One region of the Arthrobacter sp. GW822-FHT05G07 genome, then DNA from elsewhere that is predicted to be linked to it. Evidence: predicted binding sites of a transcription regulator. Region 1 holds the regulator's gene; the other holds the start of a gene.

Region 1 (7,524 bases):
GAAGGATCTGCTGCAGGACTTCATTGGATCCGTTGGCGGCCCAAATGTTGTCCGGAGAAAGTCCGTGGCCAAGGTACTCGGCCAAGGCTTCACGAAGTTCCGTGAACTCGCGGTCCGGATAGCGGTTCAGTCCTGTGGCCGCAGCGGCTACGGCCTCGGTGATGGCGGCTTGGACATCTGCGGGGACGCCATGAGTGTTCTCGTTGACATTGAGCAGAATGGGGACATCAAGCTGCGGTGCGCCGTAGGGGCTCAGTCCACGCAGGTTGGTCCGGAGGGGAAGTCGGTCAAGTCGCTCAAGCTGGTCACTCACCAACTTAGTTTAAGGGGCCTCCGGTACTGCCGACTAACTGTGACGCCCGACCACGGGTTCCCGCGGATGGGAACTGGCTCAGTTCGCCGGAACGAACAGCTGCTGGCCTGGCAGGATGCGACCGCCGCGGAGGTCGTTCAGCTGGATGATCTCGGCGATGACATCCCGAGGGTCCCGCTCGGGAGCGGCAGCGCCGGCGATGCCCCACAGGGACTGCCCCGGCTGAACCGTGACGGTGACGGCAACGGGCGGACGTAGTTGGGACTGCGAGTCCGAGGCCTTGGCTGGAGAGTTGATGAAACCGGCCAGGCTCAGCAGTGCCGCCACCAGCAGCATTGCCGGAATGCCGAAGAAAACAATCCGTCCCCGCCGAGTGAGACGCAGGCGAGCAGGTGCCTGGGTGGTGCGGAAATCAGCGAACGTAGTGATTGCGGACATGAGCTGAGCCCTTCTGAGCTATTGCCAAGCTCCGGGGTGCCCGGTGCTTGGCGGCCAATTCTTGGTGTTCCCTTCCTCTGGCTCCGGATATTCGAACGCTATGTTCGAACATCCGGCTTCAGCATCAGGTTTATAGAACACATATTCGAACCTTGCTATGACATTTTTAGCACTTATCAACGAACGGTGTCGAGACTCGCTAGAACAAATGTTTGATAAACGCCTGTGCCTGCCCTACGTTTGAGTGAAGAAACAGCACTGTTTCAGTGGAACAGGAGGGTCTGACATTTTTTGCAGACCCGACAACCCCGGGCACGGTTCGGGGCCGAAAGGAAAGGCATTGGCGAACATGGCAGCGAAAGCCACAGGCGGCGGGGCACCCCTGCGGAGCCAGCAGCCTCAAAAGAGTCCCAAGAGCCTGACTGTCCGGCAGAAGAAGATCCTGGAGACCATCCAACGGTCGGTCAATGACAACGGTTACCCGCCCAGCATGCGTGAGATCGGCGACACCGTGGGTCTGGCCAGTTTGTCGAGCGTCACTCATCAGTTGTCCCAATTGGAGAAGCTTGGTTATCTCCGCAGGGATCCCAAGCGTCCGCGCGCCATGGAAGTCCTGATGCCGCTGACCCTTGATGGTGGGGCGATTCCGGGAGTGGAAGCGCCCACCACCCTTCGCAGCGCGGGTGGCCTTGCCGTAACGGAACTCGCCAGCGCCAGCGATACCGCCATGGTTCCGCTGGTTGGCCGCATCGCTGCCGGTGGCCCAATCCTGGCTGACCAGACGGTGGAAGACGTACTTGCACTCCCCCGGCAACTTGTGGGGCACGGCGAATTGTTCATGCTGAAAGTGGCCGGCGACTCCATGATTGATGCCGCCATCTGTGACGGTGACTGGGTGGTGGTCCGCCGCCAGAACGACGCCATCAACGGCGACATCGTGGCCGCCCTGCTGGATGACGAAGCAACCGTGAAGACCTTCCGCCAGCGTGACGGCCATACGTGGCTGCTCCCCCAAAACACCCAGTACGAACCCATCCTCGGCGATCAGGCCACCATCATGGGCAAAGTAGTTTCGGTACTGCGCTCTCTCTAGACGCCGTTCCCCCTAGATGCAGCTCCATCTAGACGCCCCTTCCCGTGGACACCAGCAGGTGTCCACGCGAAGGTTGCGCTACGGGGCCTTAGCGGAGCCCAGACGCTCCAGAACGCCTCGGACCACTGATCGGTCCGTCGTTGCCCAGAAGGGCGGCAGGGCGGCACGCAGGAAGCCTCCGTAACGTTCCGTCGAAAGCCTCGAGTCGAGCACTGCCACTACCCCTTTGTCGCCCGTCGAGCGGATCAGGCGGCCAGCGCCCTGCGCCAGCCTGATGGCAGCGTGCGTTGCTGATACGGCCATGAAGCCATTCCCGCCTGATTGTGCCACTGCCCGGGAGCGGGCAGTCATGAGGGGATCATCGGGGCGCGGGAAGGGAATGCGGTCAATCACCACCAGACGGCATGAGCCCCCAGGAACGTCGACCCCCTGCCACAGTGACATTGTTCCAAAGAGGCAGGTGTCCGGCTCATCCGCGAATTGCTTTACGAGGGCCGCCATAGTTGATTCGCCCTGGCAGAGGATATCCACGTCCAGCCGGAGTCGCATGGCATCGGCTGCTTCCTCTGCCGCACGCCGTGAGGAGAACAGGCACAGAGCCCCGCCTCCGGAGGCCCGGATGAGGTCTTCCAATTCGTCCAGCGCCTCGGGCGAAGTTCCCCGACCGGGTTTGGGCAGGTGCTTAGCCACGTACAACACACCCTGCTTGGGGTAGTCAAAGGGCGATCCGACATCGATCCCTGTCCAACTCGGGGCACCGTCGCCAATCAGGCCGAGGCCGCCTGCTGCCGGCTCGAAGGCAGAGCCTATGGCCAGCGTGGCGGAAGTCAGCACCACGGTATGGCCGGCGAAGAGGCCCTCCCGAAGCCGTCCCGCGACACTGAGCGGGGCGATATTGATCAAAGCCGGGGCAGTCTCATCCGGTTGCGAATAGCCCTGCTGGGGGTCGAATGTGCTGTTCCGCGAGAACCAGACAACTTCCCGGTTCTCTTTGGCGGCCAGCATTCGCTCGCACAGTTCCAGGATGAGCATGAGCCGTGAGCGCGCGAGCTGGCGGCCGCCGTCCACTGCGCTTGACGAATCAGTCTTCGAATCCGAGAGCGCAGCGCGCGTGGCGTCCCGCAATTGGTCCAGGCAATCGAGCTGCTCGTCGTTGAGGCCACTGGGCAACAGCCCGTTGGATACGCCGGCGATGGCCATATCCAGCCGGTCCGCTGCAGCGTTGAGGGCGTCCACTGTTATGGCTGTGTGCTTGCGGGCACTGGATGCCGCAGCGTGGACCATCGCCACCGACAACTGCCCTGAAACGGCACCGGTCACGCGGTCCTGAAGCTCATGCGCCTCATCAACCACCACGACGTCGTACTCAGGCAGCACAGCGAGGCCTTCGAAGGCGCTGACGGCAAGCATGGCATGGTTGGTGACCACGACGTCGGCCTCCCCCGCCCTGGAGCGCGCCAGCTCGCTGAAGCACTCCTCGGCCAGAGGGCACTTCTGCGCACCCAAGCACTCCATGGACGTGACGGACACCTGACGCCAGGCCCTGTCAGTGACGCCCGGCATCAGTTCGTCCCGGTCGCCCGTAGCGGTCTTCTCCGCCCATTCCCGGAGGCGGACTACTTCCTTGCCCAGCTGGGATTGCGGCCCGCCCATGGAGGCAGCAAAGTGAGGCACGCTGGTGTCCTCGCCCAAGGAGAACAGCTGCCCTTCGGAGGGCTCTTCGCTGGGAAATCCGCCTTCAAGTTTCTGCAGGCACACGTAATTGGCCCTGCCCTTGACCAGTGCCACGTTGACCGGACGCTCAAGGGCAGGATTGATCGTCTCCAGCAGCCGGGGAAGATCACGGCCGACGATCTGAGTCTGGAGTGCCAAGGTGGCGGTGGACACGAGCGTCGGTTTGTCGCTGTCCATGGAATGAGCGATCAACGGAATCAGGTAAGCCAAGGACTTACCCGTTCCCGTTCCCGCTTGGACCAGCAAATGCTCTCCGGTCTCAATAGCCCGGGTTACATACTTGGCCATTTCGTGCTGACCCGTACGGCTTTGTCCGCCCATGCCGGCAACAGCCCGGTCCAACAACTCGAGGGTGGCTTTCTCCCCCGCCGACTCGACGCCGTCCGCCGCCACCTTCTCAACCATTACTGACGAATGACTCCAGTTCGGCAGCCAGACCTTCACGCACCATGACAACTACGCGGGTCCCGTTCTCCTCATGCTCAAGGCTGAGGATTTCCGAGTCGGAATTGTGCAGTTTGTTGATCATTTCCCCGCGGTCGTAGGGAATGAGCAGTTCAAGGCGCACGCCAGGCCGGGGAATGGATCGGCTGATGTCTTCCAGCAGTTCGGCAATACCCTGACCCGTGCGGGTGGACACCACAGCGTGGCGGGGTTCCTTCTGCTTAAGGCGCTCCACCACAAAGGGATCCGCGACATCAACCTTGTTGAGGACGATGATTTCCGGAACCTTGCGGGCATCCACTTCGGTGAAAACGGCCCTTACTGCGGCAATCTGGCCCTCAGGATCAGGGTGCGATGCATCCACCACATGGAGGATCAGGTCCGCATCTGCAACTTCTTCCAACGTGGACCGGAAAGCCTCAATCAGCTGGGTTGGCAGTGAACGAACGAATCCAACGGTATCTGCGAGGGTATAGCCGATGCCATCCGGGGTTTGCGCCTTGCGGACCGTGGGATCCAAGGTGGCGAACAGGGCGTTCTCCACCAGGACACCGGCGTCGGTAAGGCGGTTGAGCAGGGACGACTTGCCGGCGTTCGTGTACCCGGCGATGGCGACGGACGGAACAGCATTACGACGGCGGTTGGCGCGCTTGGTCTCGCGCGCTGGCTTCATCGCGGCGATTTCACGACGCAGCTTGGCCATGCGGGTGCGGATTCGCCGTCGATCAAGTTCGATCTTGGTTTCACCCGGACCACGCGAGCCCATGCCAGCGCCTGCTCCACCCACCTGGCCACCGGCCTGACGGGACATGGAGTCACCCCAACCACGAAGCCTCGGGAGCAGGTATTCGAGCTGCGCGAGCTCAACCTGCGCCTTGCCTTCCCGGCTCTTGGCGTGCTGGGCGAAGATGTCCAGGATCAATGTGGTCCGGTCAACGACCTTGACCTTCACAATGTCCTCAAGGCCGCGTCGCTGAGACGGCGCGAGCTCTGTATCCACCACCACGGTGTCTGCGCCGGTGGCGGCGACGATGTCCTTGAGTTCCTGGGCTTTACCGGAACCAAGGAAGGTCCCGGGGTCCGGCTTCTGCCGACGCTGAACCAAGCCATCCAGCACCTCGGATCCGGCGGTCTCAGCCAGTGCCGCGAGTTCGCGGAGGGAGTTCTCTGCATCAGCAAGAGTCCCCTCGGTCCACAGGCCGGCCAGGACAACTCGCTCCAGGCGCAGCTGCCGGTATTCGACCTCAGTGACGTCCTCAAGCTCGGTGGACAGTCCTGCGGTACGGCGAAGAGCGCGGCGTTCAGCCAAATCTTCCTGATCGCCGTCGAAGATGCTGTGTTCCTGGTCCAGCGTGGAAATCGCCTGCGCCTTGCCGAACACACCATTGGCGTCGTTGTCGTCGGATGCCTGCGCAGGTACATCCTTGGAAAGAATCCGGTCGATGACGGCCTGGATTTGTTCAGGACTCATGTCCTGGGCGTCGGAATCGGATCCGGAGTGCTTCTGGGTGGTCATGGTCTCCTTAGACTGTTCGGCAATTCCAGAATAGTGCTGTTTGCTACTGGGTGGGGCGCTATTCGCGCTGGGCTGACGGGCATCGGCCAAAAGGGCCTCCTGTGTACTGGGCAGCCCGGGCCTTGTGGGGGCAGGGCTGTTGTGATGTGGCGTGGTTGATTCCGCGGGGAGGGTCCTTGGCCAAGGTGAGGATGCGCTGCCTGTCCCTGCGCTTCGGCCGCAAAACGTTAGCGGTCCACGGCGAATAGAAAGGCGGGACGGGATCTTCAGAGTGTCCGGGTCGTCATGGAACCAACGGACTGAGCCGTTGCGACCAAACTGGACCATTGGGACCTGCCTGGCGGAAAGGCCGGGCCGGGCTGAAATGCCAAGCGGGGCCTGCGTCGCGGGCGGTGCCATACAACACCTGATGAATCAGGCGTTGTTCGGCTGATTACTCGAAGATCAAGAACATGCGTTCCACTTTAGCAGCCGTTGTCAACCCTGCCGTGGACGGAGGCGGTTTCCCAAGCCGACGATAGCCAACTAATCTGGCAAATTATGGAGTCTGCACACTATTTCACCGCCCAACCGGCAGGACCGTTCACGCGCAAGCCACTCACAGTTGAACTCGCTGGGGCCACGCGCCATCTGCAGACCTCATCGGGCATCTTCAGTCCCGACGGTGTAGACAAGGGCACGGCGGTGCTTTTCGCCGAGGTTCCACCGCCGTCACCGAAGGGTCACCTTCTGGACATCGGCTGTGGCTGGGGCCCGATTGCCCTGACCCTTGGCCTGATGGCGCCACATGCCCACGTTCATGCCGTGGACGTGAATGAGCGTTGCATCGCGCTGACCAACGAGAACGCGACGGCGCTCGGCCTCACCAACGTCACGGCGAGCCTCCCGCACGAGGTAGATCCCGCCGTCGAATTCGACACCATCTGGTCCAACCCGCCCATCCGCATCGGCAAGGACGAACTACACTCGCTGCTGCTGACGTGGCTGCCCCGGCTGGCCCCGGGAGGCAACGCCTGGTTGGTTGTGCAGAAGAACCTGGGCTCGGACTCCCTCCAGCGATGGCTCGCCGCCGAACTGGACAGTTCTTACACGGTTTCCCGTGAAAGCACGTCCAAGACGTTCAGGATCATCCGGGTCAGGAAAGCGTCCCAGTAGCCACAATCACGGCCGGGCCGCTAAGTTCCACATGCTCGCGGCCGCCTGCCCCGGGGAAGAACTTCACACCCACGACGCCGCCCGGCACCTTGACGTGCCAGTCGTTCGGGGCTGTGTCCCCCGCCCAGTGACGGATCGCGACGGCGGCGGCACACGCGCCCGTGCCGCAGGACTGTGTCTCCCCCACGCCACGCTCGTGAACGCGCATGGTGATGGTTCCTACACCGTCCTCCACCAGCGGCTCGGCGGGGACCACAAACTCGACGTTGGTTCCATTGGCGGGCTTGGGGTCCACCACGGGAGCCTTGAACAGTTGTGTGGCTGAAAGCTCGCTAAGTTCCGCAAGGGCAACTACCGTGTGGGGATTGCCCATGCTGACTGACAGGCCGGGCCTTGGCACTTCCAGGCCCTCGGCGCTGACCAGTGCATCCATGGCCTTACTGGTGGCTTCCTCGGGGAAAAGGAACTCCCACGGGCCCATATCCACGGCATAGCCGTTGACCGTGCGTACAACCTTTTTTACGCCGCCGCGTGTGCCGATAGTGAGGGTCTGACCGGGCCCCAGGTCCACCAAACCCTCCGCGATCAGAAAATGGACGAAGACGCGCACGCCATTGCCGCACATCTCGGAAAGCGAACCATCCCCATTGCGGTAGTCCATGAACCACTCTGCTTGGGGATCCTGCTCCAGGGCAACGCGGCCTTCCGGGAGAAAGCGGGACGGGACCGCCCGGATAAGGCCGTCACCCCCGATGCCCACATGGCGGTCGCACAATTGCGCCACCTGCTCAGCCGTGACCTCATGGGCGTCCCCGGGATCAGCGATAAGCA
Region 2 (7,524 bases), on a different contig from region 1:
CAGGAGGTTGCTCACGCGTTGGTGGACAGCGGACAGTTCACCATGATCTACGGACACCACACCCACTCGGTGCTGCCTATCGAGAATTACAAAGGCACGTGGATCGTGTATGGGCTGGGCAACGGCGTCACTGAATTGTCACCGTGGTACGTCGCCAATAACGAAGGGCTGCTCGTCAGGGCACAGTTCAGCCAAAACGCTGCAGGTACTTGGGCTGCTTCGGATCTCGCCTGGGCTCCATCAGTCATCGTTCGCGATCCCTATCGCTGGTGCTCGGTAGCCAGCGACGCACCCCAGGGAGTCTGCGCTACACCTGCGGCCGACGCTGAGACCTACCAGCGAACCAAAGCGGTGGTTGAGTCCATGGGCGCAGCAACTGCAGGCGCACACGAACTACTGATCACCAAGGAAAAGTAACTTCTACCTCGGCCGGCGGGCGGCGTGTTCCCGCGCAAGGCGCGCGTAACCGTCGTCGGGCCTTCCAGGCACGAAAGTACCGAATTTACGTTCGGCCGCCGTGCGGATCAGGAAGTCCGCAATGGCCGGGTTCTTCGGCAGCAATGAACCGTGAAGGTAGCTCGCTACAACGTTGTTGTAGCGGGCGCCCTCATGCCCGTCTTTGCTGTTGTTGCCCGCGCCCTTGGTGACAGTGCCGAGAGGCTCGACGCCGGGACCCAGGGTAGTTTGCCCGCTGTGGTTCTCGTAGCCCAGGATGTCGCCAAATTCGGCAGACTTCATGGTCACGTTGCCGATGAGTCGCTCGTCGGTTCCGTGGGTTTCGACGTCAAGGATGCCAATACCGGGAATGACGGGCCCTGTGCTGGTCTTGAAGAACTTGCCGAAAAGTTGATACAGCCCACAAATCACCAGCATGGGGGCACCTTCGTCGGCGAGCTGCTTCAGCTGTCCGGCGCGCGCCTGGAGGTCGTCCTGGATGACCAATTGGCCGCTGTCCTGCCCGCCGCCGCCCACAATGATGTCCACGTCGTCGGGGAAGTCGTCGCCCACGTTGTACTCAAGCAACTCCGGGGTGTAGCCATGCCACTTAATCCGTTGCTTAAGGACCAGGGCGTTGCCCCAGTCACCGTAGATGTTCATTTCCCGCGGGTAGAGCTGGAGAACGCGGATGGTGCCCTTGCTGGGCTGTGAGTCAGGCGTGGGTTGTGCTTCCGAGGTCATGAGACCACCTCAACTATGGTGATTTTGGCCAGTTCACGGCGAATGGCGAGCATGGAGGTGTACGTGCAGAAGATGCGTTTGGGCTTGCCCCGCGAGCCGTCTATGAAAGCCCGAAGAGCTGCGGTGATGTCAGGTTCCACGACTCCGAAGTGCACGTCGTCGTACTGGAGGCGCAGCGCCATATCGTAGGCGCGGACACCGGTGAGGACCTCAACGCCGTCTTCCCGCAGGGAATCGAACTCAACGTCCCAAAGCCAGGACATGTCCCTGCCGTCGGCGTAGTTGTCGTTGATGGCAATCATGGTGGCGTACCCACCGGCAGGGAAGGACTTCAGTCCGAGACGGAACCCGCTGGGGTTCTTCACGAGAACCAGCTCCAAGGGCTGTCCATCCACCGTGAGGCTTTCACCGCGGCCGAACGCGGGAGCAACTTCTCCCAAAGATTTCACGAGTTTGGGCGTGTCAACGGGGCCGGTTCCCAGGATGGCCCGCGCCAGCGACAATGCCGCCGCAGCATTGAAGATGTTGTAGACGCCGCGCAGTTTCATGGTTGTGGTGACGGTTTCGCCGTCGAACTCAAAGTCAGCGTCCTGGGCACCTACCCGGCGAAGTACGACGTCGGCAGCCGGCAGGTCTACGTCGTCACCGGTTTCTGCGGCAACCGAGGTTCCTGACGGGGAAGGGCCGATCGCCGTGGTGCGCATCTCGTCGTCGTTGGGAAAAGTGCTGCGCAACGATTCGTCGAGACCGAAGTACCTGATCTCGGGGTGGTGTACGGCGTCCAAGGTGTTGAGGGCGTTGGCAATCCGGGCGACACGGGGGTCCTCCCGGTTGAGGACCACCGTGTCATTGGTCTTGGAGGCGATGTGCTCCAGCAAACGGGCGGTCTTGTCGATTTCACCGAAGCGGTCCAATTGGTCGCGCAGGACATTCAACAGGAGGCTGAAGCGGGGCTCCACTTTATTGACGAAGTGCACGGCGTGGGCCTCGTCAAGTTCCAGAATGGCGATGTCCGCGTCGAGGCGTCCACGCCAATCCACGTCGCCTAAGAGTGAGGCGGCTACGCCCCGGGTGAAGTTGCTGCCGCTGCGGTTGGTGAAGACCTTCAAGCCTTGGCTCTCAAGGAGTTCAACCACCATCTTGGTGGTAGTGGTTTTACCGTTGGTGCCGCTGACCACGGCTACGCCAAGGGGGAGCGACGCCAGCGTTCGCTGCATGAAGCCGGGGTCGATTTTCTCGACTACCAAGCCGGGGAAAGCTGAGCCTCCACCCCGGAGCCGGGACAGTGTGCGGACCAGCTTGCCGAGGGGGACGCTGAAGGAAAGCATGCTCTGTAATATATCCCAGTCAGGGCATGGAACCCTGACTGCCGGTAATGCCTGGTGGCCGCAAACGGCGTAACGGAAGGCTTGGGCCACTATGATGGTCGAATGACCAACCCCCTTTCCGACGCTTCGTCACGCGTGGGTTCAGGACTCCGGATCGGCGTGCTGGCTCTCCAGGGCGACTTCCGCGAGCATATCCACGCTGTGGAGGCCGCTGGTGCCACCGGCGTGGGTATCCGCCGCCCGTCAGAGCTCGACGACATCGACGGCCTGATTATTCCAGGCGGCGAATCCACCACCATTGACAAACTCTCCCGGATCTTCGAAGTCCGTGACCCCCTTCAAAAGCGCATCGCGGAGGGACTTCCCGTCTACGGCTCCTGCGCCGGCATGATCCTGTTGGCCGATGAAATTGCGGACCCGGCTACGGACCTGGACGGAAATCCCCAGCAGACTTTTGGCGGATTGGATATTACTGTCCGCCGAAATGCCTTTGGACGCCAACGCGAGTCCTTCGAAACCGACCTCGATTTCAAGGGGTTGGATTTCAGTGCGGGGGAGTCCGGTGTGGATCCCGTTCACGCAGTATTCATCCGCGGCCCCTGGGTGGAACGCGTAGGTCCAGGCGTCGAAGTCCTTGCCCAGGTTGACCCCGACCACGCCAGCCACACGGCTACTTTGCATGGAGTGGCTAGAATTGTTGCAGTGCGTTCCGGCCAATTGCTGGCCACCTCCTTCCATCCGGAAGTGACGGGAGAGAAACGCGTGCATGAACTCTTTATTCGAATGATCAGAGGAGAAGCGTAAAGCATGTCAGGCCACTCCAAATGGGCGACCACCAAGCACAAGAAAGCCATCATTGACGGCAGGCGTGCAAAGTCGTTCGCGAAACTGATCAAGAACATCGAAGTTGCTGCCCGCATGGGTGGCCCGGACCTCGCCGGCAACCCAGGCCTGGAACTCGCCGTCACCAAGGCCAAGAAAACCTCGGTTCCCAATGACAACATCGACCGTGCCATCAAGCGTGGGGCAGGCCTCACCGGCGAAGTGGTGGACTACACCGAAATCATGTACGAGGCCCGCGGTCCGCAGGGCTCGGCTTTGTTGATTGAATGTTTGACCGACAACAAGAACCGTGCTGCTTCCGAGGTACGCCTGGCAATCTCCCGCAACGGTGGCACCATCGCCGATCCCGGTTCCGTGAGCTACCTCTTCGCCCGGAAGGGCGTTGTGGTGCTGCCCAAGAACGGCCTCAGCGAAGACGACATTCTGATGGCGGTCCTGGAGGCTGGAGCCGAGGAAGTCAAGGACAGCGGCGAAAACTGGGAGATTCACTCCGAGCCCTCCGATCTTCAGGCCATCCGCGACGCCCTGAAAGAAGCGGGTATCGACTACGAAACCGATGAAGCCGAATTCGTTCCGTCCATGCAGGTGGACCTGGACGTTGACGGTGCCAAGAAGTTCATGAAGCTCGTGGATGCGCTGGAAGACCTGGACGATGTCCAGAACGTCTACAGCAACGCGGACCTCAGCGAGGAAGTGCAGGCTGCCCTCGACTCCGAGTAGTCGGGTGCAGCGCAGTTACTTTGACAGCTAACAGGAAGGCCCGGAATTGACTCTTCGCGTATTGGGAGTCGATCCGGGCCTTACCCGTTGCGGCATCGGTGTTGTGGACATCGAGAAAAACCGCAGGGCCACCATGGTGGCCGTGGGTGTGGTTGGCACGTCGGCGGAACTCACGCTGGACAAACGATTGCTGGTCATCGCCCAGGCAATTGATGAGTGGCTCGACCGTCACGAGCCGGATGTCGTCGCCGTCGAACGCGTTTTTTCGCAGATGAACGTGAGCACGGTAATGGGTGTGGCCCAAGCCTCAGGCGTCGTCATCGCTGCGGCCGCACGCCGTGGCATCCCCGTCGCGTTGCACACACCGTCGGAGGTCAAAGCCGCGGTAACCGGCAGCGGCACGGCCAACAAGGATGCCGTAACCAAGCTGGTGACCAAGATTTTGCGCCTGGATGCTCCACCCAAGCCCGCTGACGCGGCGGACGCCCTCGCGTTGGCACTAACGCACGCCTGGCGTGCAGGCAGCGGAATGGGCGCCGCATCCGGCAACAGTTCCCTGACGCCGGCGCAGAAGGCCTGGGCCGACGCCGAAGCAAAAGCGCGCCGCAAACGGTGATTGTCGGCTGCTCTTGCTAGGGTATTCGTAAATATGTTCGGATAGTCCGCTTTGGCCGCAATATTACGGCGACGGAGCAGGCAGTATTTCAGGAGCCGGGTCTTGATCAGTTTTCTCCGTGGAAACGTAGCCCACGTTGGTTTGTCCACCGCTGTTATCGACCTCAACGGTGCGGGTATGAGTGTCTATGCCACACCGCAGACCTTGAGCCACCTCAAGACCGGAAGTGAAGCCAAACTCTTCACCTCCATGATCGTCCGGGAAGACTCCCTCACGTTGTTCGGTTTCGCGGACGACGACGAACGCGAAGTCTTCGACGTCCTCCTCAGCGTCAGCGGGGTTGGCCCGCGGCTTGCCCTCGCCGTTCTTGCCGTGCATGAACCCGAAGCTATCCGGGTTGCTGCACACACCGGCGACAGCAAGACATTCACCAAGGTGCCGGGTATTGGTCCGAAGGTGGCCGGCCGTATCGTCCTGGAACTGGCCGGGAAGTTGGTCCCGCACGGAACCAGCACCGGCACTGCTCCCGCCGCAGCCCCGAACGCCGAATGGAAGCCTCAGGTAGTCGCCGCCATGACCAGCTTGGGATGGTCAGAGAAGGACGCCAACGGCAGCATCGACAAAGCCATGGCTGATTCGCCGGAACTCGTGGACGCCGGAAACGTGGCCCAGATACTTCGCGCTACGCTGCGCTGGCTTGGCCAGGACGGGGCGCGCGCAGGAAACCGCGTAGGCAGCCGTGGCTGAGCCATCACTCGTCAGCGGGGGAGAAGAACCGGAAGAGCGGGTCATCGAGGCCGCTCTCCGTCCCAAGAACCTGCACGATTTTGTGGGACAGCACCGGGTCCGCAAGCAGCTTGCTTTGGTGCTTGAGGCCTCAAAGATGCGAGGCCGCAGCGCCGACCACGTGTTGATGTCCGGGCCTCCAGGACTCGGCAAGACCACGCTTGCCATGATCATCGCGGCCGAAATGAACGCACCACTGCGTATCAGCAGCGGACCTGCCATCCAGCACGCCGGAGATCTCGCAGCCATCCTTTCCTCGCTCTCGGAGGGCGAGGTCCTGTTCCTTGACGAAATCCACCGCATGTCCAGGCCCGCAGAAGAAATGCTGTACATGGCCATGGAGGACTTCCGTGTGGACATCGTGGTGGGCAAGGGAGCGGGCGCAACTGCCATTCCCTTGGAGCTGCCGCCCTTCACCCTGGTGGGCGCCACCACCCGCGCAGGTCTTCTTCCGGGGCCTCTGAGGGACCGATTCGGTTTCACCGGGCACCTTGAGTTCTATTCGGTGGCCGAACTCGAGCTTGTCCTCCGGCGCTCGGCAGGGCTCCTGGACCTGAAGGTGAACTCTGCAGGCTTTACGGAGATTGCGGGCCGTTCCCGGGGAACACCCCGCATAGCCAACAGGCTCCTCCGCCGGGTTCGCGACTGGGCCCTCGTTCACGGCATTGAGCAAATCGACGCCCGTTCGGCGTCAGCAGCCTTGGATATGTACGAAGTAGACGAGCGGGGCTTGGACAGGCTGGACCGGTCCGTTCTGGAAGCCCTGATTACCAAGTTCAACGGTGGTCCCGTCGGCTTGTCCACCTTGGCCATTGCCGTGGGTGAGGAACCCGAAACGGTGGAGACCGTAGCTGAGCCTTTCTTGGTCCGCGAGGGACTTTTGGGAAGAACGCCGCGGGGTCGCATCGCCATGGCGTCCGCTTGGACGCACCTGGGCTATGCAGTCCCGGCAGGAGTCTTCGGCCAAGAGACGCTTGCCCTGTTCGGTGAGGACGAAAACCACGCCGAAAGCGTAGATACTGTCGGTTAACACGCTGTGTTCAGCTTTTCCCACTAGACTGGTATGACGCTCGGCACGTTCGAGTCCTTGATCCATGCCCGCTACGGGGATCTGCCAGGGACGTTGCCGTGAACCAAAACGTAAGTACAGAACGGAACTTCCCTGTGGATCCAATGACCATATTGCTGTTCGTCATGCTTGGACTCTTTGTCTTCATGATGTTCCGCCGCAACAAGAAGACCCAGCAGCAGCAGGCTGAAATGCAGTCCAAGTTCGCTCCGGGTGTCGACGTCATGACCAGCTTCGGTCTCTTTGGCCGCATCGTGTCCATCGACGAAGCTGAGAACAAGGTTGTCATCGAGCTTTCGCCGGGCAACCAGGCTACGGTTCACCGCCAGGCAGTCACCAAGGTGGTCGAAACCACCCCCGAAGAAGCGCCGGTTGTTCCGGACGACGCTTCTTCCCTGACCGCCGCGCAGACTGAAGCTCCTGCCGCCGTCGAGACCCCGGAAGAAACCATCGCGCGCCTCAACAAAGAGGACAAGAAGGACAACTAGCACCGTTAGTCGCGGCGACACCGCGCAAGGCAACTTCTACGGCAGCGGAGAGCCGCCGGCAGACGCTCACAAGCGTCGGCCGGCGGCTGTCCGGCGATAACAGGAAGATCGATAATGGCACGGACCGGCCCCAAAAACTCAGCCCGCAGGGTGCTGACCTGGCTTGGAGCAATTTTCGTTGTACTAACAGCTGTCCTGGCTGGTGGAGTAGTAACTGGCAATGCCAGTTGGGCTCCCAAGCTTGCTCTGGACCTTGAAGGCGGAACCCAGATGATCCTGGCCCCCAGGGTGGAGGGTTCCAGCGAGATCAATGAAGAGCAGCTCAACCAGGCAGTTGCCATCATCCGGCAGCGAGTTGACGGCTCGGGTGTTGCCGAAGCCGAAATCAGCACCCAGTCGGGCCGCAACGTGGTGGTCAGCCTTCCGGGAACACCTTCCAAGGAAACCCGCGACCTGATTCAGGCTTCTGCCGACATGAACTTCCGGCCGGTGATC

What was found. The regulator LexA, encoded in region 1, represses DNA repair genes until DNA is damaged. The targets are predictions, from matches to a motif close to TCGAACANNTGTTCGA.
Region 2: the regulator LexA is predicted to act here: its motif matches at 4,712-4,727, upstream of ruvA (Holliday junction branch migration protein RuvA).

What each region holds. Positions count from the first base shown of each region.
Region 1 covers NZ_JBXALT010000015.1:44,455-51,978, forward strand. Annotated here, with positions in the region: gene AC1RJY_RS21905 (histidinol-phosphate transaminase) at 1-313, opposite strand, end outside; gene AC1RJY_RS21910 (LysM peptidoglycan-binding domain-containing protein) at 392-751, opposite strand; gene lexA (transcriptional repressor LexA) at 1,101-1,844, shown strand; gene AC1RJY_RS21920 (ATP-dependent DNA helicase) at 1,923-3,983, opposite strand; gene hflX (GTPase HflX) at 3,976-5,538, opposite strand; gene AC1RJY_RS21930 (class I SAM-dependent methyltransferase) at 6,079-6,693, shown strand; gene dapF (diaminopimelate epimerase) at 6,674-7,524, opposite strand, start outside.
Region 2 covers NZ_JBXALT010000005.1:167,883-175,406, forward strand. Annotated here, with positions in the region: gene AC1RJY_RS10015 (CapA family protein) at 1-417, shown strand, start outside; gene AC1RJY_RS10020 (type 1 glutamine amidotransferase) at 421-1,179, opposite strand; gene AC1RJY_RS10025 (Mur ligase family protein) at 1,176-2,507, opposite strand; gene pdxT (pyridoxal 5'-phosphate synthase glutaminase subunit PdxT) at 2,610-3,311, shown strand; gene AC1RJY_RS10035 (YebC/PmpR family DNA-binding transcriptional regulator) at 3,315-4,070, shown strand; gene ruvC (crossover junction endodeoxyribonuclease RuvC) at 4,117-4,686, shown strand; gene ruvA (Holliday junction branch migration protein RuvA) at 4,789-5,433, shown strand; gene ruvB (Holliday junction branch migration DNA helicase RuvB) at 5,426-6,502, shown strand; gene yajC (preprotein translocase subunit YajC) at 6,646-7,029, shown strand; gene secD (protein translocase subunit SecD) at 7,144-7,524, shown strand, end outside.